DNA from 2 places in the Actinoplanes sp. G11-F43 genome. Region 2 is predicted to be linked to the other one. Evidence: riboswitches for the same ligand, from Rfam matches in the RefSeq annotation. Region 2 holds a riboswitch; the other holds the start of a gene.
The links. Region 2 has a riboswitch for S-adenosylmethionine ahead of thrC (threonine synthase). Riboswitches for the same ligand answer to the same signal wherever they lie in the genome.
Positions count from the first base shown of each region.

Region 1: another riboswitch for S-adenosylmethionine. It lies ahead of ACQ0O7_RS35550 (aminotransferase class V-fold PLP-dependent enzyme); the one in region 2 lies ahead of thrC (threonine synthase).

Region 1 is NZ_JBNZCE010000037.1:39,369-54,914, forward strand. Features, by position in the region: gene ACQ0O7_RS35510 (sensor histidine kinase) at 1-1,070, shown strand, start outside; gene ACQ0O7_RS35515 (sensor histidine kinase) at 1,090-2,730, shown strand; gene ACQ0O7_RS35520 (hypothetical protein) at 2,856-3,155, shown strand; gene ACQ0O7_RS35525 (HD domain-containing protein) at 3,222-3,773, shown strand; gene ACQ0O7_RS35530 (O-acetyl-ADP-ribose deacetylase) at 3,825-4,361, opposite strand; gene ACQ0O7_RS35535 (hypothetical protein) at 4,670-5,578, opposite strand; gene ACQ0O7_RS35540 (M20 family metallopeptidase) at 5,825-6,898, opposite strand; gene ACQ0O7_RS35545 (DUF1684 domain-containing protein) at 6,909-7,694, opposite strand; SAM riboswitch class IV at 7,768-7,882, shown strand; gene ACQ0O7_RS35550 (aminotransferase class V-fold PLP-dependent enzyme) at 7,899-9,098, shown strand; gene ACQ0O7_RS35555 (putative bifunctional diguanylate cyclase/phosphodiesterase) at 9,153-11,447, shown strand; gene ACQ0O7_RS35560 (glycoside hydrolase domain-containing protein) at 11,481-13,691, shown strand; gene ACQ0O7_RS35565 (glycosyltransferase) at 13,688-14,947, shown strand; gene ACQ0O7_RS35570 (hypothetical protein) at 15,017-15,277, shown strand; gene ACQ0O7_RS35575 (SRPBCC family protein) at 15,202-15,546, opposite strand, start outside.
Region 2 is NZ_JBNZCE010000005.1:3,063-18,608, forward strand. Features, by position in the region: gene ACQ0O7_RS05070 (hypothetical protein) at 1-54, shown strand, start outside; gene ACQ0O7_RS05075 (alpha/beta fold hydrolase) at 102-2,822, shown strand; gene ACQ0O7_RS05080 (ABC transporter permease) at 2,819-3,688, shown strand; gene ACQ0O7_RS05085 (GNAT family N-acetyltransferase) at 3,796-4,686, shown strand; SAM riboswitch class I at 4,821-4,959, shown strand; gene thrC (threonine synthase) at 4,969-6,252, shown strand; gene ACQ0O7_RS05095 (hypothetical protein) at 6,433-6,912, opposite strand; gene ACQ0O7_RS05100 (GNAT family N-acetyltransferase) at 6,914-7,417, opposite strand; gene groL (chaperonin GroEL) at 7,825-9,447, shown strand; gene ACQ0O7_RS05110 (Ig-like domain-containing protein) at 10,192-15,477, opposite strand.

The sequences.
Region 1 (15,546 bases), on a different contig from region 2:
TGGTCGCGGTCGGCGTGGACGGCCGGGTCAGCATGTTCAACCGGGCCGCCCGGGAGATCCACGCCCCGGACGTCGACGTCACCGCCGATCCGGCCGGCGCTGCCGCCCGCTTCCAGCTCTACCGGCCGGACGGGGAGACCCCACTGCCCGACGACGAGCTGCCGCTGCTGGTGGCGATGCGCAGCGGGGCGCCGGTGCAGGGCCGGGAGATGACCATCCGCGGGTCGCGGCGCGGCACCCGGTCGGTCCGGGCCAACGCCGCCCCGCTGCGGTCCGCGGCCGGCGAGGTGACCGGCGCGGTGGTGGCCCTGCACGACGTCACCGCCGAACACACCCGCCGCCGGATCATCGAGGAGGCGCACGGCCGGCTGGCCGCCGCCAACGCCGAGTTGCGCCGCTCGAACGCCGACCTGACCGACTTCGCCGGGGCGGTCAGCCACGACCTGGTCGCCCCGCTGGCCGCGGTCGGCGGCTACCTGGAACTGCTCGGTGACCTGGACACCGGCGGCCCCCGTGCCCAATCCTGGGTGTCGTCGGCGGCGCAGGCGGTGACCCGGATGCGTGACCTGATCGACGCACTTCTCGACTACGCGGCGGCCGGGAGCGCCCCGGTGCGCACCCGCCCGGTGCCCCTCGGCGACCTGCTCGCCCAGGTGCTGCAGGACCTCGGCGGGGACATCGCGGCGGCCGGTGCCCGGGTCGGCGTGCCGGCCGGCCTGCCCACCCTGACCGGTGACCCGGTGCTGATCCGGCAGCTGCTGCAGAACCTGATCAGCAACGCGATCAAATACCGGGAGCCGTCCCGGCCCTGCCGGATCGAGATCAGCGCCGGGGCGGACTCGGTGCTGATCGCCGACAACGGCATCGGGATCCCACCGGAGCGGCGTGACGAGGTCTTCGACATGTTCACCCGGGTCGACGGGGTGCCGGTGCCCGGCCACGGCATCGGGCTGTCCAGCTGCCTGCGGATCGCCGAACGGCACGGCGGGACCATCACCCTCGGCGACACCCCGGGCGGCGGCACCACGGTGCTGGTGACGTTGCCGGGGAAACCGTCAGATCATCGGTGACGCTGCCGATAGAGGCAGCGTGGATCTGGCTCATCGTGTGTCGGAACGGGAGCGACTGCGCCTCGACGCGCTGCACGAGTACCGCCTGCTGGACTCGCCGGCCGGTGACGAGCTGGAAGCGGTGGTCCGGGTGGCCGCCGTGGTCGCCGGAGTGCCGCACGCCACTCTCAACCTGATCGACGAGAACCGGCAGTGCCAGCTCACCACCGTCGGGTTCGAGGGCGGTGACTCCGACCGGTCCGACTCGATGTGTGCGATCCGATTCGAGACCGGACGATTCACGTACGTCCGGGACGCCAGCCTGGATCCCACGTACCGGGACAATCCGTGGGTGACCGGGGTCCTGTCCGGGGTCCGCTTCTACGCCTCCGCCCCGCTGGTCACGCCGGAGGGCCACGCCCTCGGCTCGTTGTGTGTCTTCGACCTGGAACCCGGCGAACTCGACGACGACCAGATCGCCCGCCTCAAGGACCTCGCCCAGATCATCCTGGCCCTGTTCGAACGGCGCCGGCAGGCCCGGATCAACGCCGAACTGGCCGCCCTCGCCGAGGAGCGGCAGCGCTGGACCGACACCCTGCTGGAGACCATCGACGTGGCGGTGGTCGCCGCCGACCAGGCCGGCCGGGTGACCCTGTTCAACCGGGCCGCCCGCGAGTGGCACGGGATGGACGCCGACCCGGACATCGCCCTCGACGACCTGTCCGGCCGCTATCAGCTGTTCGAGACCGACGGGACCACCCCGCTGCGGCCCGACCGGATCCCGCTGCTGCGGGCCCTGCACGACGGCGCCGTCAAGGACGCCGAGATCGTCATCAAACGGCCCGGCCGGGAACCGATGCAGGTCAGCACCAGTGGCCGGGCACTGACCGGGCCGAGCGGCACCCCGCAGGGCGCGGTGGTGGCCATGCACGACGTGACCAGCGCCCGCGCCCAGCAGCGGGCGATCGAGTCGGCCCGCCGGGAACTGGCCGCCGCCAACACCGACCTGCGCCGTTCCAACACCGACCTGAACAACTTCGCCGGGGCGGTCAGCCACGACCTGGTCGCCCCGCTCACCTCGGTCGGCGGCTACCTGGAGCTGATCGGCGACGAGGTGCAGGGCCGGCCCGCCCAGTGGGTGGAGGCGGCCACCCGCGCGGTCACCCGGATGCGTGAGCTGATCGGATCGCTGCTCGACTACGCGCAGGCCGGCAGCGCCCCGGTGCACCGGGTGCCGGTCGACTTGTCCGACATCACCGACCAGGTGCGCACCGATCTGCGCCCGGCCGCCCAGGCCGCCGGGGCGACCGTGGAGGTGCCCGGCGCGCTGCCGACCGTCGCCGGTGACCCGGTGCTGCTCCGCCAGCTGCTGCAGAACCTGATCGGCAACGCGATCAAATACCGGAACCCGGAGAACGATTGCCGGGTACGCGTCACCGCGGTCCACGAGGAGAACGGTGACTGGACCGTGGCGGTGGCCGACAACGGCCTCGGCATCCCCCCGGAGCAGCGGCGCCGGGTGTTCGAGATGTTCACCCGGCTCGGCACCGGCAGCGCCGGCGGCCACGGCATCGGCCTGTCCACCTGCTGGCGGATCGTGGAACGGCACGGCGGCGCCATCCGCATCGAGGAGACCCCCGGCGGCGGCACCACCGTCGCGTTCACCCTGCCCGAACGGTAGACACCACAGTTCACCTGATGGTCATGCTCCGTTGTGGCCGGTCGGCGGCCCGGCCCACCTATCGTGGTCGAACAGCTGAACGCACGGTAACGAGAGGCAGTCCGATGCGTGGCGCGGTACTTGAAGTGAACACCAGCTCAGACGGCAGTGTGGTGATCCAGCCACACGGTTCGGTCGGGATCGACGAGGCGGTGGAACTCCGGCAGCTCCTGGTGCACACGGTCCGCCGGGTGCGCCCCCTGCGCCTGATCGTGGACCTGGCCGACGTCCGCGAGCTGGACCCGATCAACCTGGGGTCCGTGGTGGCCGCCTGCGACCTGGGTGACGACCATCAGGTGGCGGTCTTCGTCGACAACCCGAGCAACACCGTGGCCGCCCAGCTGCACGCGGCCGGAGTGCCCGCCCAGCGGGTCCGGCAGACCTGACTGGTTTCGGACAGCGGTCATCGCTCGTTGGTCCGCTGTTAACCTGCGGGGACGTAGCATCCGGCGATGACCGCTGTTCTCTCCACCCGCGCCGACCTGGCCCGGACCGTCGCCGAGTCGCTGATCGGTGACAGCGGTAACCGCTGGAAACACACCGCCGGGGTGGCCGCCCGCGCCGCCGAACTCGCCGGCCGCCTGGGCCTCGACCCGGACGTCCTGGTCACGGCCGCCTGGCTGCACGACATCGGCTACGCCGAGCCGATCGCCCTGACCGGTTTCCACCCGCTCGACGGCGCGGTCCACCTGAGCGCCGAGGGCTGGCCGGCCCGCATCGCCGGCCTGGTCGCCTACCACTCCGGCGCCCGCTTCGTCGGCGCCGCCCGCGGCCTGGCCGCCGAGATGTCGGCGTTCCCGGACGAGCGCAGCCTGATGGCCGACGCCCTCACCTACGCCGACCAGACGGTCGGCCCGAGCGGCCTGCGCGTCGACACCGAGACCCGCTACGCCGAGATGCTGCTCCGCCAGGGCCCCTGCTCCTGGAACGCCCGCGTCGGCGCCGCCCGCCGTCCCCACCTCCGTGCGGTGACCGCCCGGGTGGAACACTCCCTGGCCGCCTGACCACCCGACCACGCGCCGGCGCCGGCAGAGATCAGGCCGATCCGGACGGCTTCATCGCCGGCGGTCCTTGCCTTGTGCGCCGGTATCGTCTCCGAGTGCTGCTGCGAGCAGATCCCGGTTCTCTTCGTCGAACGCGACCAGAAGGATCCCGCGGACGGCGGTAGGAGTCGACCGGATGGTGTTGACGGCGATACTCGCGGCGTCGTCTGGCGGGTAGCCGTAGACGCCGGTGGCGATCGCGGGGAAGGCGACCGTCCGGGCCTGTAGTTCGTCAGCGACCTGCAGGCTGCGTCGGTAGCAGGAGGCCAGGATGTCGGCCTCGCCGTAGCCGCCGCCTTCCCAGACCGGGCCGACAGTGTGGATGACGTACCGCACCGGCGGGTTCAAGTCGAAGGCGGGGGTGAACTTCGCATCGCCCGGATCGCAGGGGGCGATGGCTGCGCCGGCTTGTGCCAGTCGTGGTCCGGCGGCCCGGTGGATGGCGCCGTCGACCCCGCCGCCGCCGAGCAGAGACTCGTTGGCGGCTGTCACGATGGCGTCCACCTGCTGGCGGGCGATGTCGCCGAGAACGACTTCGATCGAGGTCATGCCTGATAGTGGCACCGTCGCGTCGCGCACATGCCGACGGGGTAGGACCAGAAGGCCGCCGCACACCATCCGCGGTGAATGAGCATGGCGGCGCTCCGGTAGGCGTCAGGCTGGATCGGTGGACACCCACGACCAGAGGCATCACCACGCGTGGCGGAATGACCAGCGGTCGCCCTCGATGATGGTCACCGCGCGCATGGTCCACACACGGACGCGCCGGAGACCCCCGTGGTGCGGGGCCTCCGGCGAGGCGGTTCCGTGCGGTGGATCAGGATGCGCGCAGGATCAGGTCGCCGTTCTCCGCGGCTCTATCCCGCTGGTGTTTCGTTCAAGTCCAGGTCGCGCAGGATGTTGTCGCTGTTCGGGTTTCCGCGCAGTTCGGTCAGCGATTTCAGGCGGCCCAGCAGGGTTGTGGAGGATGCTGGGCATTTTAGGTCTTGGATCGCCGACAAGGTTTTCTCAAAGCGTTGGATGCGGCTTTCGAGGTCTGTTCCGCTGGGAAGGTTCGCGTTTTTGAGCGCTACCTGCGCGTTTACTCGGGCTTGAGTGGGTGGGCAGCGTCCGGGAACGTTCACCCCGGTGGGGCCCACGCGGTCGGCCGTCGCGTTCGGATCGCCGGGGCTGAAACCCAGCGCCGGCACCAAAGCGTTGATGTCACCGGAGGCGGCTCCGGCATTCCCCGTCGCTCCACTCTCGGCCGGGTCACCGGATCCTGTGGCGGCGGCCTTGTCCGCTGGTGTTTCGTTCAAGTCCAGATCACGCAGGATGTTGTCGCTGTTCGCGTTTCCGCGCAGCTCGGTCAGCGATTTCAGGCGGCCCAGCAGGGTTGTGGAGGATGCTGGGCATTTTAGGTCTTGGATCGCCGACAAGGTTTTCTCAAAGCGTTGGATGCGGCTTTCGAGGTCTGTTCCGCCGGGAAGGTCCGCGTTTTTGAGCGCTACCTGCGCGTTCACTTGGGCTTGAGTGGGTGGGCAGCGTCCGGGAACGTTCACCCCGGTGGGGCCCACGCGGTCGGCCGTCGCGTTCGGATCGCCGGGGCTGAAACCCAGCGCCGGCACCAAAGCGCTGATGTCGCCGGAGCCGGCTCCGGCGTTGCCCTGTTCGGCGGCCTGGCTCATCCCCGTGCCGACCGCTAGAGCCGAGCCGAGCAGCGCTGCGGCGGCACCTCCGATCACCAGCTTGCGCGTCCGGCTGCTGACTCCGCGTCGTCGATACATGCACGGCCCCTTCTTCGTTTCGGTACTGCGTGTGCCGAGATGTACGAGCAGTGATGTGGCAGCAGTTCATGACGTAGAGCAAGCGTTCCTTAAAGTTTCTTTAAAGAGACTCCCGGGCATGCAGCCGCCTTCCGGCTTCCGCCTTCCTGGCTGAACGAGCCGTGTCGGTTGATCGCGGCGATACCGGCCGGCCAGGTCCATCACGACCACCGCCGTGATCCGTTTCGGGGAGGGCCCCGGCACGTCTCAGGGCGTCGGGACGGGTAGGGACCTCAGGAAGGTGGTCAGGGCCTCGCGGTATGGGGGCAGCGAGTCCAGGTCGATGTATTCGTCGGGGCCGTGCTGGCCGTGGCCGGCGGGGCCGAAGATGACCGCGTTCACGCCCTGGGCCGAGTAGAAGCGGCCGTCCGCCGAGCCGTGTTTGCGCAGGAGACCGCCCTGGTAGCCGACGGAGCGGGCGGCGTCGCGCAGCAGGGCCACCTCGGGGGCGGCCGGGTCGGCCCAGTGTGGGGCGCCCAGTGACTCCACCGTCACGTCCACTCCGGTGATCGTGTGCAGGTGAGTTTCGATCTCGGCGGGGGAGCGGCCGGCGAGGTCCGGGTCGGATGGCGGGAAGCGGATGTCGATCAGGGCGGAGGCGGTGTCGGGGACCACGTTGGCGGCCGTGTTCGGGGTATCGACCCGGGCCACGTTGACCGTTGTCGTCCACTCCTCGGTGGCCGGCACCGGATAGCGGGACAGCAGCCGGGTGACCGCCGCGGTGATCGTGGTCAGGGCGTTGGTGCCGAGCCACGGGTAGGCGGCGTGCGCGGTGCGGCCGGTGGCGGACAGCCGGGCCCGGATGATGCCCTTGGACTCGGTGACGATCTCCAGGGCGCTCTGTTCGCCGATCACCACGAAGCCGGCGCGGACGCCCTGGGCCACCTGGTGCCCGGTGCCGTCGAAGCCGCCGACCTCCTCGTCGGTGACCAGTTGCAGGGCGATCGGGTACGGGAGGGTGGGTGCCACGTCCCGGAACACCGACGCCATCACCACGGCGGCGGCTTTCATGTCGTGGGCGCCCCGGCCGTACAGCAATCGGCCTTTGACCTGGGGTTTGAATTGCTCGGGGGTGCCGGGGACGACGTCCAGGTGGGCGTTGAGGATGATCCGGGGCTCGCCGGGGGTGGCGATCAGGGCGCTGGGCCGGCCGCCGGAGGTGAAGTGGCGGGTGTCGAAGCCGGGGCCGACCAGGGCGAGCACCAGGTCGAGGGCTCGCCGCAGGTCGTCCGGCCGGCCGGCGGTGGAGGGGATCGCGATCAGATCGATCAACTCGTCCATGGGGACGAGACTAGGCCGGTTTCTTCTCCCCGGCCTCGACGGCGACGGCGAGCCGGTTGCCGGCGGGCGGCAGCGGGCAGGTGGCGAATTCGGAGTACGCGCACGGCAGGTTCGTGGCCCGGTTGAAGTCGATGGTGACGGTGCCGTCGGCGGCGGGCGCGTCGATCAGCAGGCTGCGGTTGGCGGCGTACGTGGTCAGCCCGGACGTCTCGTCGGTGAACAGCACCGACAGGGTGCCGGGCTGGTAGCCGTTGAACGCGATCAGTGACCGGGGCGAGCCGCCGAGGTCGAACTCGACGCGTCCGGGCGACTCGTAGACGTGTTCGATGCCTTCGGCGACCGAGCCCACGGTGGTCGGCTGCGGCTCGTCGAACGCCACGAACCGTCCGGTGACCTGCCACTTCTCGTCGGCGGGGTAGGCCGGGGTGCCGGTGTAGGCGGTGAGCACGGGGCTGGACGGGTGCCGGGGGCGGACCACGTCGTACCCACCACGCTTGGCGATTTCGATCTTGGCGTCACCGAAAGTGACCGTGACGTCGCCACGCTCCGGGATCGGCGGGAAGGTGTGCGTCCCCTTCAGAACGGTCTCACCGTGGGTCAGCGACTCACCGTCGGCGAGGGCCACCGTCACCCCGTCCGGCCCGGTGCTCCACTCGCCGGGCGCGCCGTCGAACCGCTGCGGGGTGTCCGTCAGCCAGTGCAGGCCGGTGATGGCGAGGAAGCCGTGCGGGTCGGCGCGCCGTTTCTCGTGGGCGGCGTGCCACTGGTCCCACTCTTCCTGGAACAGGATCGTCATGACAGTGACCTTAATCCCTACTTGTTGCGTGTGATATTGGCCGGGTGCGTGACATCTGCTAACTTCGGCGTCAGGTCATGAGTGCCAGCACGAAGCCCCGGCTTGCTGGCCGGCAACCCTTGCGTTCGCGATGGGGTGCCCCGGGTGAGGACCGGGCCGATGTCGCCCGACATCGGCAAACGGCGAACCCGTGGAGGCGCGGTCATGCCATCTTTCTCCCTCGACGTCATCAGCGACGACAGCGACTTCGCGCATCTCGACTACGCGGCGTCGGCCCCCTGTGTGCGGGCCGCGGCCGAGGCGGTTCAGGACCTTCTTCCGCGGTACGGCAGCGTGCACCGTGGCACCGGAGTGCGCTCACAGGCGTCGACCCTGGCGTACGAGCTGGCCCGGGACGTGGTGGCCGAGTTCGTCGGGGCCCGCCCGGACGACACGGTGATCTTCACCCGGAACACCACCGACGCCCTCAACCTGCTGGCCCGGGCCCTGCCCGAGGGCACCACCACCGTGCAGTTCGACGGCGAGCACCACGCCAACCTGCTGCCCTGGCCGAACCCGCTGCGCCTGCCCACCCCGTCCACCCCGGACGAGGCGGTGCACGCCCTCAAACGGGCCCTGGACGGGCTGGCCGGCCCGGTGCTGTTCACCGTCACCGGGGCGAGCAACGTGACCGGCGAGGTGTGGCCGGTGCGGGAGCTGGCCGACGTGGCCCACGCGTACGGCGCCCGGGTGGTCGTGGACGCCGCCCAGCTGGCCCCGCACCGGCCGGTCGACCTGACCGAGCTGGGCGCGGACTGGATCGCCTTCTCCGGGCACAAGCTGTACGCGCCGTTCGGCGCCGGGGTGCTGGCGGGGCGCTCGGACTGGCTGGACGCGGCCGGGCCGTACCTGGCCGGCGGCGGCGCCAGCGCCACGGTCGGTGACCGGCCCGGTGACCTGACCTGGGCGACCGGCCCGGCCCGGCACGAGGGCGGCACCCCGAACCTGCTCGGCGCGGTGGCCCTGGCCGCGGTCTGCGAGGCGCTGACCGCCACCGACCGGACCGCCCTGCACGAGCACGAGCAGCACCTGCTGGCCCGGCTGCGCGACGGCCTGGCCGGGGTGCCGGGCGCGGTCGAGGTGAGCGTCTTCGGCCCGGAGCACCCGCGGGTCGGGATCGTCTCGCTGGCGCTGCCCGGCCACGACCCGGCGGCGATCGCCCAGCGGTTGGGCCGTGAGCACAACGTGGGGGTGCGGGCCGGCCAGTTCTGCGCGCACCCGCTGGTCCGCCGGCTGACCGGTGGCGACGTCACCGGGGCCTGCGGGGACACCCCGGGCCTGCTGCGGATCAGTTTCGGTCTGGGCAGCACCACCGCCGACGTGGACCGGGTGCTGGTGGGGCTGCGGGAGACACTCGGCACCTGAGTTACAACCGTCCTGGTGCTGCGGGATCGCGCCGGCCCGGCCGATCCTCATCTCGTGGCGACGTGGACATCCCGATTCCGCGACTGGATTCCGACCGGTGGCGGGCTCAACGACGAGGACTGGGCGGGCCGGCACCGGCTGCTGACGGTGCTGCTCGCCGTCTTCATGGTGGTCGTCACCCTGGTCGGCCTGGCCCGGGGCGACGGCTACCTTCCCGGGCTGCTGATCACCGACGCGCTGGTGCTGCCCAGCCTGGTCGCGGCCCGGCTGATGCGGGCCCGGCGGTCCCGGTCGCTGGCGGTGGCCCTCGGTTTCGCGGTCACCTGCGCCGGGTTCGTCGCGCTGTGCGACGGCCTGACCGAGGCGCACTTCACCTTCTTCATCGCGGTCGCGGCGCTCGCCCTCTACCGGGACTGGGCGCCGTTCGGCGGCTTCCTGGTGGCCACCGTGGTGCACCACGCCGGATTCGGCACGGTGCAGAGCGGCCACACCTTCGGCCACGACCAGGCGCAGGCCCACCCGCTGGTGTGGGCGCTGGTGCACGGCTCCGCCGTGCTGGCCGCGGCCTCCTTCCAGCTGGTCGCCTGGCGCTTCACCGAGATCGAGGAGAAGCGCGCCCAGGAGAACCTGAGCGAGAGCCAGGCACAGCTCAGCGTCGCCTTCGACGAGACCCCGGTTCCGATGGTCATGTTCGCGCCGGAGGGCCGGATGCTGCGCACCAACGCCGCCTACCGGGAGTGGCTGCGCCTGCCGGACGAGCTGCCGGACGGCTTCTCCATCTACGACCTGCCGCTGACCGCGGTGAACGCCGGCGAACCGCCGATGCTCGAACTGCTCAGCACCACCCGGGAACCGGTCACCGTGACCCGGCAGTACCGCCGTGCCGACGACGGCTCGCTGATCTGGGTGCAGAGCCACGCCACCGGCCTGTACGGGGCGGACGGCGAGCTGAAGACGGTCTTCGTGCACCTCCTCGACGTGACCGCGGTCCGCAACCACGAGGCCGAGCTGAGCTACCAGGTCCGGCACGACTCGCTGACCGGGCTGCTGTCGCGCAAGGCGTTCGAGCACGACCTGACCGGGCTGCTGGACACCAGCGCGGAGCCGGTCAGCGTCATCTACCTGGACGTCGACCGCTTCAAGTCGATCAACGACGGCGCCGGGCACACCACCGGTGACGACGTGCTGCGCGCCCTGGCCGTACGCCTGGCCGAGGTGGTCCCGCCCGGCGCCCTGGTGGCCCGGCTCGGCGGCGACGAGTTCATCGTCGCCCTGCCCGGTCCGGCCGGCACCGGCCTGCGGGTCGGCAACAGCATCCTGGCCTCCCTGGCCGACCCACTGGCGGTCGGCGGCGTCGAGCTGCCCGTCGCGGTCAGCGTCGGCGTCACCACGGCGCACGGCCCGGCCGCCGCCGAGGACGTGGTGCTGGCCGCGGACACCGCGATGTACGCGGCCAAGCGCGCCGGCGGCAACCGGCTGCAGGTCTACACCGACGAGCTGCGGGTGCCGGTGCAGGAGAGGATCGCGGCCGAGGCCCGGGTCCGCCGGGCGCTGGCCGGTGACCCGCGGATCACCCTGCCGCTCTGGTTCCAGCCGGTGGTGTCCACCGCCACCGGGCAGATCGTCGGCGCCGAGGCGCTGGTCCGGATGCGTACCCCGGAGGGGGAGATTCTCAGCCCGTTTCATTTCATCGGCGCCGCCGAGGAGACCGGCCTGATCGTGCCGCTGGGCGAGCACGTGCTGCGCAACGCGGTCGACCACCTGCTGCACTGGGGTGACCGGCTGGGCTACATCTCGGTCAACGTCAGCCCGCGCCAGCTCGCCGAGCCGGACTTCGTGCCGATGGTGGCGAGCCTGCTGGCCGGCCTGCCCGGTTTCGACCCGTCCCGGATCGTCCTGGAGATCACCGAGACCGCGCTGCTGTCGTCGACCGTCGACGTCAGCGAGCGGCTGCACTCGCTCAAGCGGCTCGGCGTGCGCATCGCGCTCGACGACTTCGGCACCGGGTACAGCTCGCTGACCTGGCTCAAGTCGCTGCCCGCGGACATCGTCAAGCTGGACCGCTCGTTCGTGGCCGGCCTGGCCGAGGACGACCGGAAGGCCTCGATCATCCGGGCCGTGCTGTGGCTGGCACAGTCGCTGGGCATGTCCACGATCGCCGAGGGGGTCGAGGAGCGGGCCGACTGGGAGGCGCTGCGTGCCGCCGGGTGCCCGGCCGTGCAGGGCTACTTCATCAGCAAGCCCCGTCCCGCCAACGAGTTCGACCTGATGCTGGAGGCGTCCTACGAACGGGCCACCTTCGGGGGAGTTCATCTGGACGAAACCATGGGGACCGCCATCGCCGGTTAGAGTCCGGCCATCCTTGACAACGTAGATCCTTTCATCGGCACAGCGGCCACCGATCTGCCCCGGGCACACGGTCTCGCCGCTACCTGGTGGTGGCCGAAACCGCAGGTGGGTAACACCCACCCGGGGGCCACCTCCCCACTCGGCATGGTCTCCGCCTGCGCGTACTCCGGGGCGTACCCGACCGGCTACGGCCGGTACGCCAAGAACACCGAGGGTGTGCCGGAGGAGATGTTCGACCGGCTGCAGGCCAGCGGGTTCACGCATTTCCAGCAGTCCGGCACCGGGGCGATCCGCAAGTACTACAACTACGTGCGGGTCACCCCGATGGTGCAGCCCCTGGACGACCTGGGGCAGTCCTGGCCGCTGGAGGACGAGCGGGCCGAAGCCGGCTACTACGCCGCCAACCTGGACACCGGGGTGCGCTGCGAGATCACCGTGGGGGAGAAGGTCGCGGTCCACCGCTACACCTTCCCGGACCACCACAGCGCCCGGGTCGTGGTCGACCTGTCCTGCGGCGGCCTCGGCATCGACCTGGGCCGGACCATCCCGCTGCGGGCCCAGGCGGAGAGCATGGGCCACGGCCGCGCCCAGGGCACTGTGGTGATGGAGGGCATCCCGCTGTCGGTGTCCATCGAGGTGGAGAGCCCCGGCTGGCGGCAGATGCTGTGGTACGACCGCCGGCTCATCCCGGGCGGCACCCGGCTCGACTTCGACAGCATCCGGCACACCACGCTGCGCCCGTTCGGCATGCTCTTCATGGGCCCCACCCGGGCCGGGCAGACCATCGAGGTCCGGATGGGCTTCTCGCTGCGCGGCTGCGACCAGGCGCGGGCCAACCTGGAACGCGAGTGCGGCACCGGCGAGAACGCGTTCGAGCGGGTGAAGAAGCGCACCCGGGAGAGCTGGCGCGACCACCTGGGCCGGGTCCGGGTCGACGGCGGCACCCCGGCCCGGCGCACGGTGATGGCCACCGCCCTCTACCACTCGCTGATCAAACCGTGCATCGCCGACGACGAGAGCCCCAACTGGCCCGACCCCGGCCCGTACGCCTTCGACGTCTGCACCATGTGGGACATCTACAAGACGCAGATGCCGCTGCTGTCGGCGATCGCCCCGGACCGCTACAACGACCTGCTGGAGTCGCTGATCCGGGTCTGCGAGGAGGAGGGCAACTTCCCGATCGGGTACCGGATGGCCCGCGGCGCCGACCGGTTCTTCCGGCAGGCCAGCGCGCTCGCCCACACCGCCCTGGCGGACGTGCACGCGCTGCGCCGGCCCGGCATCGACTGGACCTGGGCGCTGGTGCACATGGTCGACGACCTGCGCCGGCTCTACGGCGAGGACTTCTGGGAGCACGGCATGGTGCACCCGATCACGCACACCCTGGATCTGGCGTACGCCCACCACTGCACCGCCCAGGTGGCCCGCGCCCTCAACGACCACCGGCTCGCCGCCGACCTGGAACGCCGCAGCCAGGGCTGGATCAACGCCTTCGACCCGTCCACCGGCCTGCTCAAGGACTCCGAGTTCTACGAGGGCGGCAAGTGGAACTACTCGTTCCGGCTGCTCCACGACATGGCCGGGCGGATCGAGCTGGCCGGTGGGGACCGGGCGTTCGCCCGGATGCTGGACCGGTTCTTCGGGTACGGCAGCGAGCCCGTCAAACAACCCGGCCGCTGCCCCGATCCGGCCGAGATGGCCGCCGGGTACGCCCTGAACCGGTTCGAGGGGCTGAACAACGAACCCGACATGGAGGTCCCCTGGGCCTACCACTACGCGGGGCGCCCCGACCGTACCGCGGAGGTGGTGAACTCGGCTTTGACCTGGCAGTTCGGCACCGGCCCGGGCGGCCTGCCGGGCAACGACGACTCGGGTGGGCTGAGCGCCTGGTACGTCTGGGCGTCACTCGGCCTGTTCCCGGTCGCCGGGCAGAACCTGTTCCTGGTCAACACGCCGGCGTTCGAGCGGGCCGCGCTCCAGGTCGAGGGCGGCGAGTTCGTCATCGAGACCAGCGGGTTCCGGGAGTCCCCGATCGGTGTCGACGGGATCGACCGCGACCCCGCCACCCAGTACGTCCAGTCCGCGACCCTCAACGGGAGGCCCCTGCACGCCACCCACCTGACCGCCGCCGACGTCCACAACGGTGGCCGGCTGCACCTGCGGCTCGGGCCCGAGCCCTCCACCTGGGGGCACGGGAGCCGGCCGCCATCCCTCTCCGATCCCCACCCTAAGGAACCAAGATGAGCCGACCCACCCGCCGACTCGTCATCGCGGTCCGCGCCGACCCGGTCATCTGCGGCCACTCCGGTGAGGCCCGTAACCTCGCCGAGGTCGCGCTCACCCGCGGCTTCGACGACGTGCGGCTGCTCACCTGGCCCATCCCGGCGCTGCAGGCGGCCGGCCTGCCGCTGAAGCCACTGGACCGGCTGCTGCCCTACAGCCCCGGCATCACCGTCGAACGCCCGGAGGCGGTCGGTGACTACCGGGTGCCGGACGGCCGCCACCTGGCCGGGCTCACCGGCCGCCTGGTGGAGTTGCTCTCCGAGGACGTGCCCACCGTCTGCCTGTCGATGTACCTGGTACCCCACACCCAGGTGATCAACGACGCGGTGACCGCGGTCCGGGCCGCCGGGTTCAGCCCCGAGGTGCACACCATCGCCAAGGCGGTCGGCTCGGACGTCACCAACGTGATCAAGTCCTGCCTGCGTGAGGGCCGGTTCGGGGCGGCCATGGTGCTGTTCACCACGTTCCTGGCCAGCGACGAGGTGGTGGCCGTCTCGGAGTACACCCGGGACGAGATCATCGCGTCGGCCGTCGAGGTGGACGAGCACTGCGGGACGTCGTTCGCCGTCCAGTGCCGGGAGCGGGTCACGGTGAGTTACCCGCCGATCGACGCGTCCGCGTTTCTGGGTTTGACGGCGGACGCGGTCGACGGGGCATTGGCCCGCCGAGGGCTGGAACGGGACAAATACGTCCTCTTCCTGTCCCGGGTGGCCCGAGCCAAGGGCATCTACGACCTGGTCATCGCCTACGGCCAGATGCGCTGCCGGGACGACGTGAAACTGGTCGTCGCCGGGACCGGCCCGGCCCTGGAACACGTGCGGGCGATGGCCAAGGAGGACGACCGGATCATCTTCCTGGACGACGTCGACGACGACGAGAAGCCGCTGCTGATGGCCGGGTGCGCGGCGTACGCGCTGCCCACCAAGCCGGAGCCGGACTTCGTCGAGACGTTCGGCATCGCGCTCGCCGAGAAGGCCCTGGCCGGCGGCGGGCCGATCATCACCACCACCACCGGGGGAGTCCTGGAGGCGGTCGGCGACGCCGCGGTGATCGTCGAGGCCGGTGACATCCACGCGCTGGCCGACGCGGTCGACCGGGTGGTCCTGGACATGAGCCCCGCGGACCGGCGCGACCTGGAGGTCCGGGCCCGCGAGCACGCCATGCAGTTCGACCGGGGCGCGGTCTTCGACGGGCTGCTCAACGTCAAACCCGATTGAGGTGTACGGGCGGACGGCTCCAGCCGTCCGCCCGGTTCCTTTTTAGATCCGGTGGGTAAGAACGGTTCCGTGATCAAGTGGATCCGGGACTACCTCAACCAGCGTGTCGATCCGGCGCCCAACCCGCTGCGGCTCACCGTTGCGGCGGTGGACGCCGAGATCGCCGCGCTGTGGGCGGGCCGGGATCCCTCGAACCGGCGCCGGGTCGACCAGCTCCTCGACGTGCGGGCGGTGCTGGCCCGCCAGCCGGCTGATCAGATCCGGCCGTCGACGGCCAGGCGCTCCAGCTTCGCGTATCCCTCGTTGACGCCGACCTCCATGCCGCTCTGAAGCCAGGCGTCCCGGCCCTCGAAGCTGTCCACCAGCGACTGCGCGTGCAGCCGGGTCCGGCCGTCACCGAGGTCCTCGAACCACAGTGTCTCCAGGGCCACGTCGTCGGGCTGGCCCTCGAAGGTGAAGGTCTGCACGATCCGGTCCGCGCCGACCTGATGGAACGAGCCGTGGAAGGCGAACTCCTGGCCGTCGTGCTCCGACACGTACCGCCAGCTGCCGCCGGTGCGGGCGTCCCAGTGGTCGACCTTGGTGGTGATCGCGTCCGG
Region 2 (15,546 bases):
GCCGGGGTGGCCGGCACCGTCGAGAAGAACTTCACCGGCGGACAGGCCTGCTGAGAGGTTTCACAGGCATCGCTCAGCCGGTTCCGGCTAGCGTGTGCGCCATGTCTGCCCTGACCGCCGGTCTCCGCCGCGCGTTACCCCGGCTCAACCGGCGCCGGGCCGTTCCCGCGGCGGCCGCCCTCGCGGTGCTGGCCGCCGCGGCCGTGTGGGCGGTTCGCCCCGAGCAGAGCGCCTGGACGAGCGAGGACCTGCGTCTCGCCGGTGCCGACGTGGAGCTGGACGCCCGTTTCTATCTGCCCCGCGACCGTGACGGCAAGGTTCCCGCGGTGCTGGTGGCGCACGGCTTCGGCGGTTCCAAGGACTCGGTTCGCTCGGACGCCGAGTCGCTGGCCGAGCAGGGTTACGCGGTGCTGACCTACACCGCCCGCGGGTTCGGCCGCAGCACCGGCCAGATCCACCTGGACAGCCCGGACCACGAGGTCAAGGACGCGCAGCGGCTGCTCGACTGGCTGGCGACCCGTCCCGAGGTGCGCACCGACGCGGCGAACGATCCGAAGGTCGCGGTGGTCGGCGGCTCCTACGGTGGCGCCCTGGCCCTGCTGCTGGCCGGCCAGGATCAGCGGGTCGACGCGATCGTCCCGCAGATCACCTGGAACGACCTGGGCACCTCGCTGGTCCCGGGCGGGGTCTTCAAGAAGAGCTGGGCGGGTTACTTCTTCGGCAACGGCGCGGCGACCCTGATGACGGGTGGTGGCCGCCCGCAGGAGCAGGGTGATCCCGCCTGTGGCCGGTTCGCCGAGGACGTCTGCAAGGCGTACCTGCAGATGGCTACCACCGGCGTCCCGGACGAGACCACCACCGCGCTTCTGCGTAAGTCCAGCCCGGCCACCGTGCTCAATCAGATCAAGGCGCCGACGCTGCTGATCCAGGGCGCGGTGGACAGCCTGTTCCCGCTCTCCGAGGCGGATGCCAACGCCCAGGGCATCGCCGCGGCCGGCACCCCGGTCAAGGTCGCCTGGTTCACCGGCGGGCACGACGGCGGCGAGGGCCCGGGCACCGACTCGGACCGGGTGAAGTTCCTGACGTTGCAGTGGCTGGACCACTACCTCAAGGGCGAGGGCGACACCCCGAGCGACGCGTTCACCTGGTCCCGGGTGGCCGGCTTCAGCGCGATGGACCGTGATCTGGTCACCAGCGGGTACTCGACAGACACGTACCCGGGGATCACCGGCAGTGGGACGACCGACGTGACCCTGTCCGGGGCGGCCCAGCCGATCGCCAACCCGCCGAACGGGAATCCCGGCGCCATCTCCTCGCTGCCCGGCATCGGCGGCCGGCTCAGTTCGCTGCTCAGCGGCGGGGTCGCGATGGACATCCCGGGCCAGCACGCGAACTGGGAGTCGGCCCCGCTGCCCGCGGCGATCGACGTGGCCGGCGCGCCGACGGTGCGCCTGCGGGCCGCGTCGCCGACCGGTGAGGCGACCCTGTTCGTCAAGCTCTACGACGTCGACCCGAACGGCATGTCCACACTCAGCGCCGGTCTGGTGGCCCCGATCCGGCTGACCGGCCTGCCGGCCGACATCGCCCAGGCCCAGCCGACCACCGTGACACTGCCGGCGATCGTCCGGGAGATCGAGGCCGGGCACACCATCCGGATCACCGTGGCCACCTCGGACCAGGCGTTCCTGAGCCCGGCCGCGCCCGCCGTCTACACCGTGGCAGTGGAGTCCGCGCTCACCCTGCCCACCCTGGTCGGCACTCCGATCGCCGATCCGGGCAGTGTCTGGTGGTACGCCCTGGCCGGCGTGATCGCGGTGATCGTTCTCGGTCTGATCGTGCTGCTGGTGGTCAGCCGGATCCGGCACCGCCGCCGGGACGTGACGGTGGTCGCGGAGCACGCCGACACCCCGCTGGTGGTGACCGGGCTGCGCAAGGCGTACGGCGACGGCTTCGTGGCGGTCCAGGAGATCAGCTTCACCGTCAAGCGCGGCCAGGTGGTCGGACTGCTCGGCCCGAACGGCGCCGGCAAGACCACCACGCTGCGGGTGCTGATGGGCCTGACCCAGCCGACCCAGGGCGAGATCTACGTCTTCGGCCACCGCCTGGTCTCCGGCGCCCCGATCCTGTCCCGGGTCGGCGCGCTGGTCGAGGGCCCCGGCTTCCTGCCGCACCTGAGCGGCTACCAGAACCTGAAGGCGTACTGGCAGGCTACCGGCCGCCCGTGGGAGGACGCCCGGTTCTCCGAGGCCCTGGAGATCGCCGGCCTGGGCGAGTCGGTGCACCGCAAGACCCGTAAATACAGCCACGGCATGCGCCAGCGTCTGGCCATCGCCCAGGCCATGCTCGGCCTGCCCGAGCTGCTGGTGCTGGACGAGCCGACGGACGGCCTGGACCCGCCGCAGATCGCCGAGATGCGCCGGGTGCTCCAGCGGTACGCCACCGACGGCCGGGCCGTGCTGGTCTCCAGCCACCTGCTGGCCGAGGTGGAGCAGACCTGCACCCACGCGGTCGTGGTCAACAAGGGCCGGATCGTGGCTTCCGGCCCGGTCAGCGACATCGTCGGCGACTCCCCGTCGGTGCAGCTGGACGTCACCGACGTGCCGGCCGCCACCCGGGTCCTGGAGGAGCTGGGTGTCAAGTCGGTGAAGACCGAGGGTGACTCCAGCCTGATCGTGGAGATGAACGGCACGGCCCGCTCCGAGGTGGTCGCGTCCCTGGTCACCGCCGGTGTCGGCGTGGACCGTCTGGTGCCGCGCCGGCGCCTGGAGGACGCGTTCCTGTCCCTGGTCGGCGACAACTCCCGAGGAAGTGGGGACCGATGACCACGCTGGAAGCGGCGGAGGGCTACAAGGCTTCGCGCACGCTGCCGATCTGGGCGGAGGTCCGCCGGCAGGCGTCCCGCCGGCGCACCCAGCTCGCCCTCGGGTTCATGGTGCTGCTGCCGATCATCGTGCTGCTCGCCTTCGAGTTCGGCGGCGCCGAGCGCGATGACGACGACGGTGACGGCGGTGGCGCGTTCAGCAGCATGGCCGACCTGGCCACCTCCGGCGGGCTGAACTTCGCGCTCTTCGGCCTCGCCGTCTCGGCCGGGTTCCTGCTGGTCGTGGTGGTGGCGCTGTTCTTCGGCGACACGGTGGCCAGCGAGGCCAGCTGGGGCAGTCTGCGCTACCTGCTGGCGGTGCCGGTGCCCCGGGCCCGGCTGCTCGGCGTCAAGCTGATCGTGGCCGGCGGCTACTCGCTGCTGGCACTGTTCCTGCTGGTCGGCACCGGCCTGCTGATCGGCACGCTGCGTTACGGCTGGTCCCCGCTCGGCAGCACCATCGCCGCCGAGATCCCACCCGCCGAGGGTGTTCTGCGACTGCTCGGCATCGCCGCCTACCTGGCGACGACCCTGCTGGTGGTGGCCGGTCTGGCGTTCCTGCTGTCGGTGCTGACCGATGCGGCCCTGGGCGCGGTCGGCGGCGCCGTGATGCTCTGGATCATGTCGAGCATCCTGGACCAGATCGAAGCGCTCGGTAACATCCGCAACATCCTGCCGACGCACTACGCGGACGCCTGGCGCGGCCTGCTCTCCACCCCGGTCCAGAGTGAGGACATCGCGAAGGGCGCGATCTCCGCGGTCGTCTACGCGACCCTCTTCTGGGGGCTGGCCTTCTACCGGTTCACCCGCAAGGACGTCACTTCTTGATTTTGTACGGGTAGGCAAGGCGCTGTGGCTCGCGGCGGCAGACGTGGGCGGTCCACCAGGCCGTCCCCTGCCGCCGGGTCATGCATGTCGATGATGGAATGGTCGTCATGACGGCCTTCCAGATCCGCCCCGCCCAGCCGGACGACGCCCCGGCTGTCGTCGCCCTGCGCAAGCTCGTCTACCCGTACCTGGTGCGCAGCCCGGAGTCCACCCGCCGCCAGATCGCCGAGGAGCCGGCCTGCTTCGTCGCCGAGGTGGACGGCGTGGTGGCCGGGTGGGTCTCGGCGACCCGGGACCAGCGCGCCGAGGAGCCGGACTTCGGGCAGATCTCCCAGTGCCACGTGCACCCGGACCACCGCGGCCGGGGCATCGGCACCGCGCTGCTCGACGCGGCCACCACCCACCTGCGCTCGCTCGGGGTGCGCCGGGCCGCCGCGCGGGTGCTGCCCGAGGCGGCCGGGTTCGCCGAACGGCGCGGCTTCCGGATGCTCCCGCGCGAGCTGCGGTTCTCCGCCCTCGACCTGTCGGCGCCCCCGCCGGTGCCGGCGTTCCGGACCGGGATCGAGCTGCTGCCGATGCGGGAGGTGACGGAGAAGGCGATGTACGAGGCCGAGGTGGCGGCGACCGGTGACGTGCCCGAGGAGGTGCCGTCCGGGCCGTCGCCGTACGACACCTGGCGGCAGGAGATCTGGGACGAGCCGGGGCTGGACCGGGACGCCAGCACGGTGGCCGTGATCGGCGGCCGGGTGGCGGCGTTCACCCTGTTCATGCGGGACGGCGAGCGGGTCTGGTCGGACATGACGGCCACCGTGCCGGACCATCGTGGGCAGGGGCTGGCGATGCTGGTCAAGACGGCCGCGCTGCGCCGGGCGGCGGCCGGTGGGGTGACTGTCGCCTACGCCAGCAACGATGCCGCGAACGCGCCGATGCTGGCGGTCAACACGCGACTGGGATATCGGCTGATCGGGACTCAGATCTCCTGCTTGACTGAGCTTTGATCGTACGAAATAAGGGATTTTCGGGGGATCTTGCGAGGGACAAAACGGCACTGTTGGAAGGAGGTCGCTCACACATCGGGAAGACCCTTCGGTGATCGCGGAATCTCGTCGTAAGGTGTGGGAAACAACTGAATACCTCATCCAGAGGGGCAGAGGGATACGGCCCGACGAAGCCCCGGCAACCACCGCACGCTGTGCTCGATGACGAGCAGCGTCGTGGCAGGTGCTAATTCCGTCCCCGTTCCGGCAGGTCGCCGCGGGGAAAGATGAGAGGAAACTCTGATGACGTCTGTCGTTGACGCACCCTCGCACACCTCCACCTCGCCGGCTCGTGGCCTGATCTGCCGTGCCTGTGGCGCCGAGTACCCGCTGGCCGCCCAGCACGCCTGTTACGAGTGTTTCGGCCCGCTCGAGGTCGCCTACGACGAGGCGGCGCTCGCGCGGGTGACCCGGGCCCAGATCGAGGCGGGCCCGCAGAACATCTGGCGGTATGCGGCGCTGCTGCCGGCCGGCCAGAACCCGGACACCCGGGTGACCCTGGACCCCGGCATGACCCCGCTGGTCGCCGCGCCCGCGCTGGCCGCCGCGGTCGGCATCCAGGCGCCGCTGTTCGTCAAGGACGACTCGCAGAACCCGACCCACTCGTTCAAGGACCGGGTCGTCTCGGTGGCCCTGACCGCCGCCAAGGAGCTCGGCTTCAACCGGTTCTCCTGCGCCTCCACCGGCAACCTGGCCAACTCGGTGGCCGCGCACGCCGCCCGCGCCGGGGTGCCGAGCATCGTCTTCATCCCGTCCGATCTGGAACCGGGCAAGATCATTACCACCGCGGTGTACGGCGGAGACCTGGTCGCGATCGAGGGCTCCTACGACGACGTGAACCGGCTGTGCAGCGAGCTGGTGGAGACCGACGAGTTCGAGGACACCGCGTTCGTCAACGTGAACGTGCGGCCGTTCTACGCCGAGGGCTCCAAGACGCTCGGCTACGAGGTGGCCGAGCAGCTCGGCTGGCGCATCCCGGCCCAGGTGGTCATCCCGATGGCCTCCGGCGAGCTGCTCACCAAGATCGACAAGGCGTTCAGCGAGCTGGTCGAGATCGGACTCGCCGAAGCCCCCGAGGGTGGCTGGACCGTCTTCGGCGCCCAGTCCGAGGGCTGCAACCCGATCGCCGTCGCCCTGCACGCCGACACCGACGTGATCACCCCCGTCAAGCCGACCGGCATCGCCAAGTCGCTGAACATCGGCGACCCCGCCGCCGGGCCGTACGCGATCGAGGCCGTCAAGCGCACCGGCGGCTGGATGGACTACGCCAACGACGACGAGATCCGCGAAGGCATCCGGCTGCTCGCCGAGACCACCGGCGTGTTCGCCGAGACCGCCGGCGGCACCACCGTCGCGGTCCTCAAGAAACTGGTGGCGAGCGGCAAACTCGACCCCACCAAGGAGACCGTCGTCTACAACACCGGTGAGGGACTGAAGACCCTCGACGCGGTGGCCGGCCAGGTTGGACCCACCCACACGATCAAGCCGTCCCTCAAGGGCGCTCGTGAGGCCGGCCTGCTCGGATAACTCTCCGTCACCGGCGGTTAAGCCGGCTGTCGAAGATTCCCTCCTCCGAGGACTTGCACTCCGATCTCCGGATGGGCAGGATGCTCTCTGCGGGAGGATGCGACGCCGTACGAGGCCCCTCACCTGGACATTGGCGACAATCTCCGAGGGACCCAACGATCCAGCGCTGACCCAAATGGCCTACGGGCCCGGAGGCGCTGTGCGTCCGTCCTCCCGACCAAATCTTTTCGCCAGCCACGGCCGCAACGGCAGCTCGGTGGGATAGGCCCCGTCGGCCAGGCCGGCGTTCTTCTCGAACCAGTTGCGGACACCGTACGACGTGGTCAGTGCGATCGACCAGCCACACGCCAGCCAGTAGGCGGGCCAGAACAACGGGCCGAGGAACGCGTACTGGCTCGCGTGCCGGCACTCGTGGGTGAACAACCGGAGCCGGTCCTCGGCCAGCAGCCACTCGGCGGAGCGCTTCGTCACGATCACCGAGCCGACCGTGAAACAGGTCCCACCCGGGAACCGGAACCGGTAGTTCTCAGCGATCAGCACCCCGTGCCGCCCACGCCTGATCCGCGCCCCGGTTGCCGTGGCGACCAGCAACCCGACCAGGGTGGTCCCGTTCACCGCGGTCAGCGCGGTCCGGGTCAGATGCCACCCGCGCCCGGCCATCTCACACCCGCCGGCGCATCTGCAGCTCGGTCATCACCGGCACGGTCGGATGCGGCAGCCGGACCCCGGTGTCGACAAAACCCAGCTTCTCGTACGCCCGGACCGCCCGCTCGTTGCCGCACACCACCTCCAGCAGCAGCTCGTCCCGCCCGGCCGCCGCCGACCAGTCGGCCACCGCCTCCACCAGCTGGCCGAGCACCTTGCCACCCCGGGCCTCCGGCGTCAGATAGACCGCGAAGATCACCGTGCAGCGGGGCTCGTCCGGCACCACGGTCCCGCCGGCGTGCCCGATCAGGGGCCCGCCCGGGTCGGCGATGAACTGGGCCGTGGAGATCCCGTACGACGACTCCTTGATCCGTTGCCGGTAGCCCTCGTGCGGCCGGGCCGCCGCCTGGGCCAGCGTCTCCAGGAAGGCGAGCGGACTGTCCGCCAGCATCTCCAGCCGCAGTGCGCGCATCCGCCCGGCGTCCTCGGGCGTGACCCGGCGCACGGTCCAGTTGTCCATGCGTCATCCCTACCGCCGGGACCTGCGCTCGGCAACCTGATTGTCTTCACAGGTAGGCCACCGCCCGGCCGGGACACCCACGCTGACCTGCGCTTGAAGATCATCGGCCGAAACTCGGACCGCTCTCCCGTGTTTCGGGGGAGGATGGGGTTTCTTGCACTCGCCATCGGAGAGTGCTAAACAAGTGATTGGCACTCGCGGCTCGTGAGTGCCAGCAGGTCGGGACGGTGGGGTTCCGGTCACGGTGCTGCCATCGGCGCCGGGGCACGGAGCCGGTCGTCGCGGGCTATCCGGCTCGGCCTGAGGACGTCACATCGCCAGGTGGTGACGTCCACAGACTTCCTCAAAGTGCGGAGAGCGGGGCCGACGAGGCCCGGCACCGCGGATGTCCGGGAGGACAACGCCGTATGGCCAAGATCATCGCATTCGACGAGGAGGCTCGTCGGGGCCTCGAGCGGGGCATGAACCAGCTCGCCGACGCGGTCAAGGTGACCCTCGGTCCCAAGGGCCGCAACGTCGTCCTCGAGAAGAAGTGGGGCGCCCCCACGATCACCAACGATGGTGTGTCCATCGCCAAGGAGATCGAGCTCGAGGACTCGTACGAGAAGATCGGCGCCGAGCTGGTCAAGGAGGTCGCCAAGAAGACGGACGACGTCGCCGGTGACGGCACGACGACCGCGACCGTCCTGGCCCAGGCCCTGGTCCGTGAGGGCCTCCGCAACGTGGCCGCCGGTGCCAACCCGCTCGGCCTGAAGCGGGGCATCGAGGCTGCCGTCGCCAGCGTCTCCGAGGCGCTCTCGCAGCTCGCCAAGGACGTGGAGACCAAGGAGCAGATCGCCTCCACCGCCTCCATCTCCGCCGGTGACTCCACGGTCGGCGAGATCATCGCCGAGGCCATGGACAAGGTCGGCAAGGAAGGCGTCATCACCGTCGAGGAGAGCAACACCTTCGGGCTCGAGCTGGAGCTCACCGAGGGCATGCGCTTCGACAAGGGCTACATCTCGGCGTACTTCATGACCGACGCCGAGCGCATGGAGGCCGTCTTCGACGACCCCTACATCCTCATTGCGAACAGCAAGATCTCCGCGGTCAAGGACCTGCTGCCGGTCCTCGAGAAGGTCATGCAGTCCGGCAAGCCGCTGGTCATCATCGCCGAGGACGTCGAGGGCGAGGCCCTGGCCACCCTGGTCGTCAACAAGGTCCGTGGCACCTTCAAGTCGGTCGCCGTCAAGGCCCCCGGCTTCGGTGACCGCCGCAAGGCCATGCTGGAGGACATCGCCATCCTGACCGGTGGCGCCGTCATCAGCGAAGAGGTCGGCCTCAAGCTGGACGCCGCCGACCTGTCGCTGCTCGGCTCGGCCCGCAAGATCGTCATCACCAAGGACGAGACCACCGTCGTCGACGGTGCCGGCAACGGCGAGCAGATCCAGGGCCGGGTCAACCAGATCCGCGCCGAGATCGAGCGCTCGGACTCCGACTACGACCGTGAGAAGCTGCAGGAGCGCCTGGCCAAGCTGGCCGGCGGCGTCGCGGTCATCAAGGTCGGCGCGGCCACCGAGGTCGAGCTGAAGGAGCGCAAGCACCGCATCGAGGACGCCGTTCGCAACGCGAAGGCGGCCGTCGAGGAGGGCATCGTGCCCGGTGGTGGCGTCGCGCTGGTGCAGGCCGGCAAGACCGCGTTCGACAAGCTGGACCTGGCCGGCGACGAGGCCACCGGCGCGCAGATCGTCAAGGTCGCGCTGGACGCCCCGCTCCGCCAGATCGCCGTCAACGCCGGCCTCGAGGGCGGCGTCGTGGTCGAGAAGGTGCGCAACCTCGACGCGGGCCACGGCCTGAACGCCGCGACCGGCGAGTACGTCGACCTCCTGGCCGCGGGCATCATCGACCCGGCCAAGGTCACCCGCTCGGCGCTGCAGAACGCCGCGTCGATCGCCGCGCTGTTCCTCACCACCGAGGCCGTCGTGGCCGACAAGCCCGAGAAGAACCCGGCCCCGGCCGGCGCCCCGGGCGGCGGTGACATGGACTTCTGAGTCCAGTCTTGAAAAGGGCGGGCCGCTTTGCGGTCCGCCCTTTTCCGTGTCCGCGGCCGGTCCCACCGGGACCGCGTTTCCGGCCGGGCCGTCTCGCGCCGCTGGGCCGTCGGCTGAACACGGTGCGCGGCCGTGTGCCCGTGTTGTCGCCTCAGAGTCTTTTCCTGGTTGAGGGCCGGGTGTCGCGCGAGTCCTCGTCCGAGCGACTCGCCTCCACCCCGGTTCGGGCACACGGTGACCGGTCGTGCGCGGGCGTAGACGCCCCGGACCCGGCCGGGCATCACGGCCTACCAGCGTGTTCCCGCGCCGGTCTCCTCAGCCTGACCAGCGCATACGAACCGCGAAAGTGCGCGTCGGCCGGGCTCGGGGCCGGCGCCGGCGACGAACGGATCATGATGGAGTCGCCGGCCCCGCCCGGCCACAGTCCATCACCCGAATACGGGATCGCCCGACAGCCCCAACCCCAGCCGGACTATCACGACCTGGTGCGGGTGTGCGCCTGCCGGGCATTCGGCGCCGACGCCCCGGCACGAAGCGCGATTCGTGCTCATCCGTCCGGTGCCGATCCTCGTGATCTCGCAACCTTGCCCGGCTCGGCATCCTGTGATCCGGGCCGGCTCGGTCTTCGGTGATCTCGGCCGGTGGGACCGACGTAAACGAAGAGCCCGGCCGGAAGATGTCTCCGGCCGGGCTCTCTGTCGTTGCTTGCTAGCAACGCTGCTTGCTAGCAAGCAACAGTGCTGATCAGAAGCGGTGGCGGCCTGGGCGGTGGCGGCCGGGTTTACCGACCGCGGTCAGCGCCAGCAGTACGCCACCGGCGAACATGGCCAGCATGCCGGCGGTGAGGACCGGTACCAGGTTGGAGCCGGTGGTGGGCAGGTCGCCGTTCGCGGAGGACGACACCCGGATGGTGATGGTGGCCCGGGCGGTGCCGCCGCGCTCGTCCTGAATCGTGTAGGACATCGTGTCGGTCCCGGTGAATCCTTCCGCGGCGGCGTACGTCACGGTGTCGCCCTTGAGGGTTGCGGTGCCGTGTTTCGGCTTGCCGATCTTGACGATGGAGAGCTTTTCGCCGTACGGATCGGTGTCGTTCTTCAAGGGTTTGAAGGAGAGCGTGCCGCCCTTCTTGACGGTGTACCGGTCCTTGACGGCGACCGGTGGCTGGCCGGCTCCGGCGCCGGCCACGGTGACCGTGATGGTACCGGTGGTCAGGTTGCCGTCGGCGTCCTCGGCCAGGTAGGTGAAGCTGTCGGTGCCGGCGAAGCCCTTGGCCGCCCGGTACGTCACGGTCCCGTTGGCGTTGAGTTTGACGGTGCCGTGTTTCGGCTTGCCCAGCGACTTGACCGTGATCTTGATGCCGTTCCGGTCGACGGTCGGCAGTGGGATGCTGACGGCTTTGCCGGGTTCGGCGTCGACTTCCTTGTTCGGGGCGACCGGCGCGGCTGCGACGGTGACCTTCACGGTGGCGCCGGCGCTCTGCCCGAGGGTGTCCTGGGCGGTGTAGGTGAAGGTGGCGAGTCCGGAGAACCCGGTCGGCGGGGTGTAGACGACGGCGTCGCCGTCGGCGGTGGCGGTGCCGTGGTCGGGTGTGCCGATCGATTCGAGGCTCAGGGTTCCGCCGGGTGCGACGTCGTTGGCCAGGACCTTGATGGTGATCGGCTTCTGGTAGCCGGTTCTGCGCTCGTCGTCGACGGCGATCGGCCGGCCGTCGGTGACGGTCACGGTGACGGTGCCTTCGGCGGTGCCGCCCGCGCCGTCACTGATCTCGTAGCCGAAGGTGTCGGTGCCGGTGAACCCGTCGGCCGGGGTGTACCGGATCTTGCCGTCGACGATCTCGGCGGTGCCGTTCTGCGGGGTGCCGACGGCGGTGATCTCCAGATCCTGACCGGTGTCGTTGGCGAGCACGTCGATGTCGGTGGACTCGCCGGCCATGGCGGCGGCGGTGTCGTCGACGGCGACCGGTGGGGCGCTGCCGACGGTGACGGTGACGGTCGCGGTCTGGGTGTTCCCGGCGCTGTCGCGGACCGTGTAGGTGAAGGTGTCGGTGCCGGTGTAGCCGGTGGCCGGGGTGTACCGGACCTTGTTGCCGGCGGTCAGGACCGCGGTGCCGTGTGCCGGGGTGGAGACGTCGACCAGGGTGAGGGCGCCGCCGTCCGGGTCGGTGTCGTTGGCGAGCACGTCGATCTCGACGGGTCCGCTGCCGGTGGTGGTGGCGGTGTCCGGTTTGATGTCCGGCCCGTTCGAGATGGTGATGGTGACGGTGGCGTCGTCGGTGGCGCCGAGGTCGTCGGTGACCGTGTAGGTGAAGGTGTCGGTGCCGGTGGCGCCGGCGTTCGGGGTGTAGGTCACCTTGCCGCCGGTGAGGGTGACGGTGCCCTTGGTGGCGGTGCCGACCCGGAGCACGCTGAGCACCTGCCCGGTGTTGGGGTCGGTGTCGTTCTTGAGCACGGCCAGTTCGGTGGCGGTGCCGGGCTTGACGGTGAACCTGTCGTCGATGGCGTTGGGCGCCGCGTTGTCGACGGTGATGGTCACGACGGCGGTGGCGGTGTTGCCGGCCGGGTCGGAGACGGTGTACGTGAACGTGTCGGATCCGGCGTACCCGGTCTTCGGGGTGTAGGTGACCACGCCGGCCGCGGTGAAGGTGACGGTGCCGTGGGCGGGCGCGGTGACCGCGGTGACGGTCATCGTGTCGCCGTTGGGTTCGGTGTCGTTGGTGAGCACGTTCAGTGAGACCGGGTCGTCGGTGCCGGTGGTGGCCGCGTCGGGCCGGGCCTGGGGCGCCACGTCGACGGCGGTGACCGAGACGGAGGCGCCGGAGGTGCCGCCGTGCCCGTCGGAGATCGTGTAGTGGAACGTGTCGGTGCCGTGCCAGCCGTTCGCCGGCCGGTAGACGATCTTTCCGCTGACCACCTGGGCGGTGCCGTGGCTGGGCGGGGTGTCGATGGTGATGGTCAGGGTGTCGCCGTTGGGGTCGGTGTCGTTGGCGAGCACGTCGAGTTCGGCCGGCGCGTTGGACATCACGGTGTACGTGTCGGCCCGTGCGGTGGGTGCGGCGTTGCCGACGGTGACGTTCACGGTGCCGGTGGCGGTGCCGCCCCGCCCGTCGCTGATCGTGTAGGTGTAGCTGTCGCTCCCGGTGTACCCGGTGGTCGGGTTGTAGGAGACCTGGCCGTCGCTGCGGATCGCCACGGTGCCGTGGGCGGCCGTACCGGTGCCGGTGACGGTCAGGGTGTCGCCGTTCGGGTCGCTGGAGAGCGAGGCCAGGTCCAGCACGAGTGCGGTGTTGAACGGGGTGCTCCGGTTCAGGTTCGGCGCGACCGGGACGCCGTTGCCGATGGTGACCGTGACGGTCGCGGTGGAGGTGTTCCCGTTGCTGTCCTTGATGGTGTACGTGAATGTCGCGGGCCCGGAGTATCCGGTCGGCGCGGTGTAGTCGATCCGGCGGCCGTCGCTGTTGAGGACGGCGGTGCCGCGGGTGGGTGTGCTGATCGCGTCGATGGTGAACGGGTCGCCGTTGGGGTCCCGGTCGTTGCCGAGCACGTCGATGGTGGTGGTGCCGGCGTAGCCGACGGTGGCGGTGTCGTTCGCGGCGACCGGGGGCCCGTCGGTGACGGTCACGGTGACCGTCGCGGTGTCGGTGCCGCCGTTGCCGTCCTCGACGACGTAGGTGAAGGTGGCGGTGCCTTTGAAGGTGGCCGCCGGCGCGAACCGGATGCCGCCGCTGACCAGGCTGGTGGCGCCGGCGGTGGACGGTGCCGGCTGGCTGAACGAGTCGATGGCCAGGACGTCGCCCGGGTTCGGGTCGCTGTCGTTGTCGAGCACGTCGACGTCGACCGGGTCGCCGGTGCCGGTGGAGTCGGCGTCGTCGACCGCGACGGGGCCGGCGTTGCCGGTGGTGACCGTGACGGTGGCGGTGTCGGACGCGCCGTGCGGGTCGGTGACCTGATAGACGAAGGTGTCCACACCACGCCATCCGTAGTCCGGGGTGTAGATGATCGCCTGGGTGGTGGCGTTCACCGTGGTGGTGCCGTGGGCCGGCGGGTTGATCGTGCTGACCGTGACGGTGAGTGTGCTGCGGTCGTCGTCGGGATCGGTGTCGTTGGCCCGCACCGGGATGGTGACAGCGGTGTTGTGTGTGGTGGTGTCGGTGTCGGCGGTCGCGTTCGGCGAGCGGTTCTGCCGTACGGCGGCGGTGTCGGTGTTGTCCGCCGGGGTGAGCTCGGTGGCCGAACCGGTGACGGTGAGTGACGCGGTGGCGGTGTCGGCGGCGCTGCCGGTCACCGAGGCGGGGAAGGTGGCGGACCCGCTGGTGCCCCCGGTGATCGCGCTGAGTGTGCAGGTGACGGTCTGACCGGAGACCGAGCAGCCGCTGGGCATGGTGCCCGCGGTGACACCGGTGGGCAGGGTGACGGTGGCGACCGGGCTCGGTTCGAGGTCGCCGCCGGCCTTGTTGGTGACGGTGGCGGTGTAGCTGACCGCGTTCGGCGCCGACGCCCGGTTGACCAGGACCGGGGTGACGGCCAGGTCGGCGACCAGGTCGACCTTGCCCTGCTGCACGGTCACGCTGGAGGAGTCACCGGCGTTGGTGAGCGTGTGGCTGCTGCCGTCCTGGTACGACAGGTTCGGCACGTTGACGATCGCGGTGCCGGGGGTGACGTCGGCGTTCACCCGGGCCCGGAAGGTGACGGTGCGGAAGCCGCCGGTCGGGACCGTTCCGACGGTGAAGTCGAGGGGTGGGCCGTTGTCCGGGACACCGGCGCCCTGGACGGTCATCGAGTCGGCTACGTAGGTGAGGCCGGTGGGGATCGCGTTGGTCAGGACGGTGTTCGTCGCGTCCTCGTAGCCGTCGTTGTCGATCCGGATGGTGTACCGGACGATGTCGCCGGGCACCAGGTCGCCGCCGTTCTCATCGGTCGGTGAGGTGGTGGTGATCAGGTTGGGGCCGGTGAGATCGGTGGTGAAGGTGACCACGCCCGGGTAGTACGTCTCACCGGTGGTGGACAGTTTCAGCGTGGCCGAGGAGACGTTGTTGCCCAGCTTGCCGGTCGCGTTGAATTGGTCGATGTCGACGCCCATCAGGTTGGGCCAGCTCGGGCTGCGGTTGTTCAGCACCAGGTTGGCCTCGCTGGCGGTGCTGTTGAAGACGTTGCTGGCCGGGTTGAGGCTGTCGGAGATCGACTGTCCGGAGACGTCCAGGGTGTCGCCGGTCTTGCCCAGGTCGCCCTCGTAGACGACGGTTCCGATGGAGGCGTCGAAGGCCCCGGTCGCCGGAGTTCGGAAGCCGGAGATCGGAATGTCCACCGACATGTTGCCGGCGGAGTTGTTGAGAACGCCGAAACCGTCGTAGACCCGCAGGCTCTTCAGGGGCAGCGAGGCGTTCCGGTACGCGATCACCAGCGCCCATCCGGCGTACCTGTCGACACCGGTGCCGGCCTGGATGTCGGCGACCCGGTAGACGCCGTTGCCGCCCCCCGCCACCAGCGACGTCACGTCAGCGAAGCCCTGGTAGGCGCCGGTGCCACCGGGCGCGTACAGGGTGGTGTTGGTGACCGTGGTGAGCGATCCTCCCGGCACCCCGAAGCGGACCTGGCCCTTGTCGGCCGAGCTCCGGGCGGCGGCGCCGCTGGTCCCGGCGGTGACGTCACCACTCCAGTAGAGCCCGGCGAACAGCACGGTGCTGCCGGCCGGCATGTCGATGTTCGACTCACTGTCGTTGAACGTCGCGGAGGTGCCGTCGACGTCGGTGTACTCCATGGTGTAGCCGTTGTTGTTCCACGACTCGCCGCTGCCGCTGCCGCTGGCGTTGCGGGCGTCGGTGCAGGCGGTCGAGGCCGGGCACTGCATGCTGGTGTTGCCCCGGATCATGACCGCGCCGTTGGTGTTGGCGCTGAACCGCCCGGTGAACGTATTGGTGATCGCGGCCTGCGCCTCTCGCGTGGAGACGGCGATCCCGATCATCACGGCCAGCGTCATGACGAGGAAGGCGGCGACCGCCCGGAACGGGCCTGTCCGTATTGCGGCTCGGTGCATGGTGTTTCCTCCACCTGAGCGGACCCTCACAGTCCGGGCGTGCAAGGCACGCTCAGAATTACCGAGAGC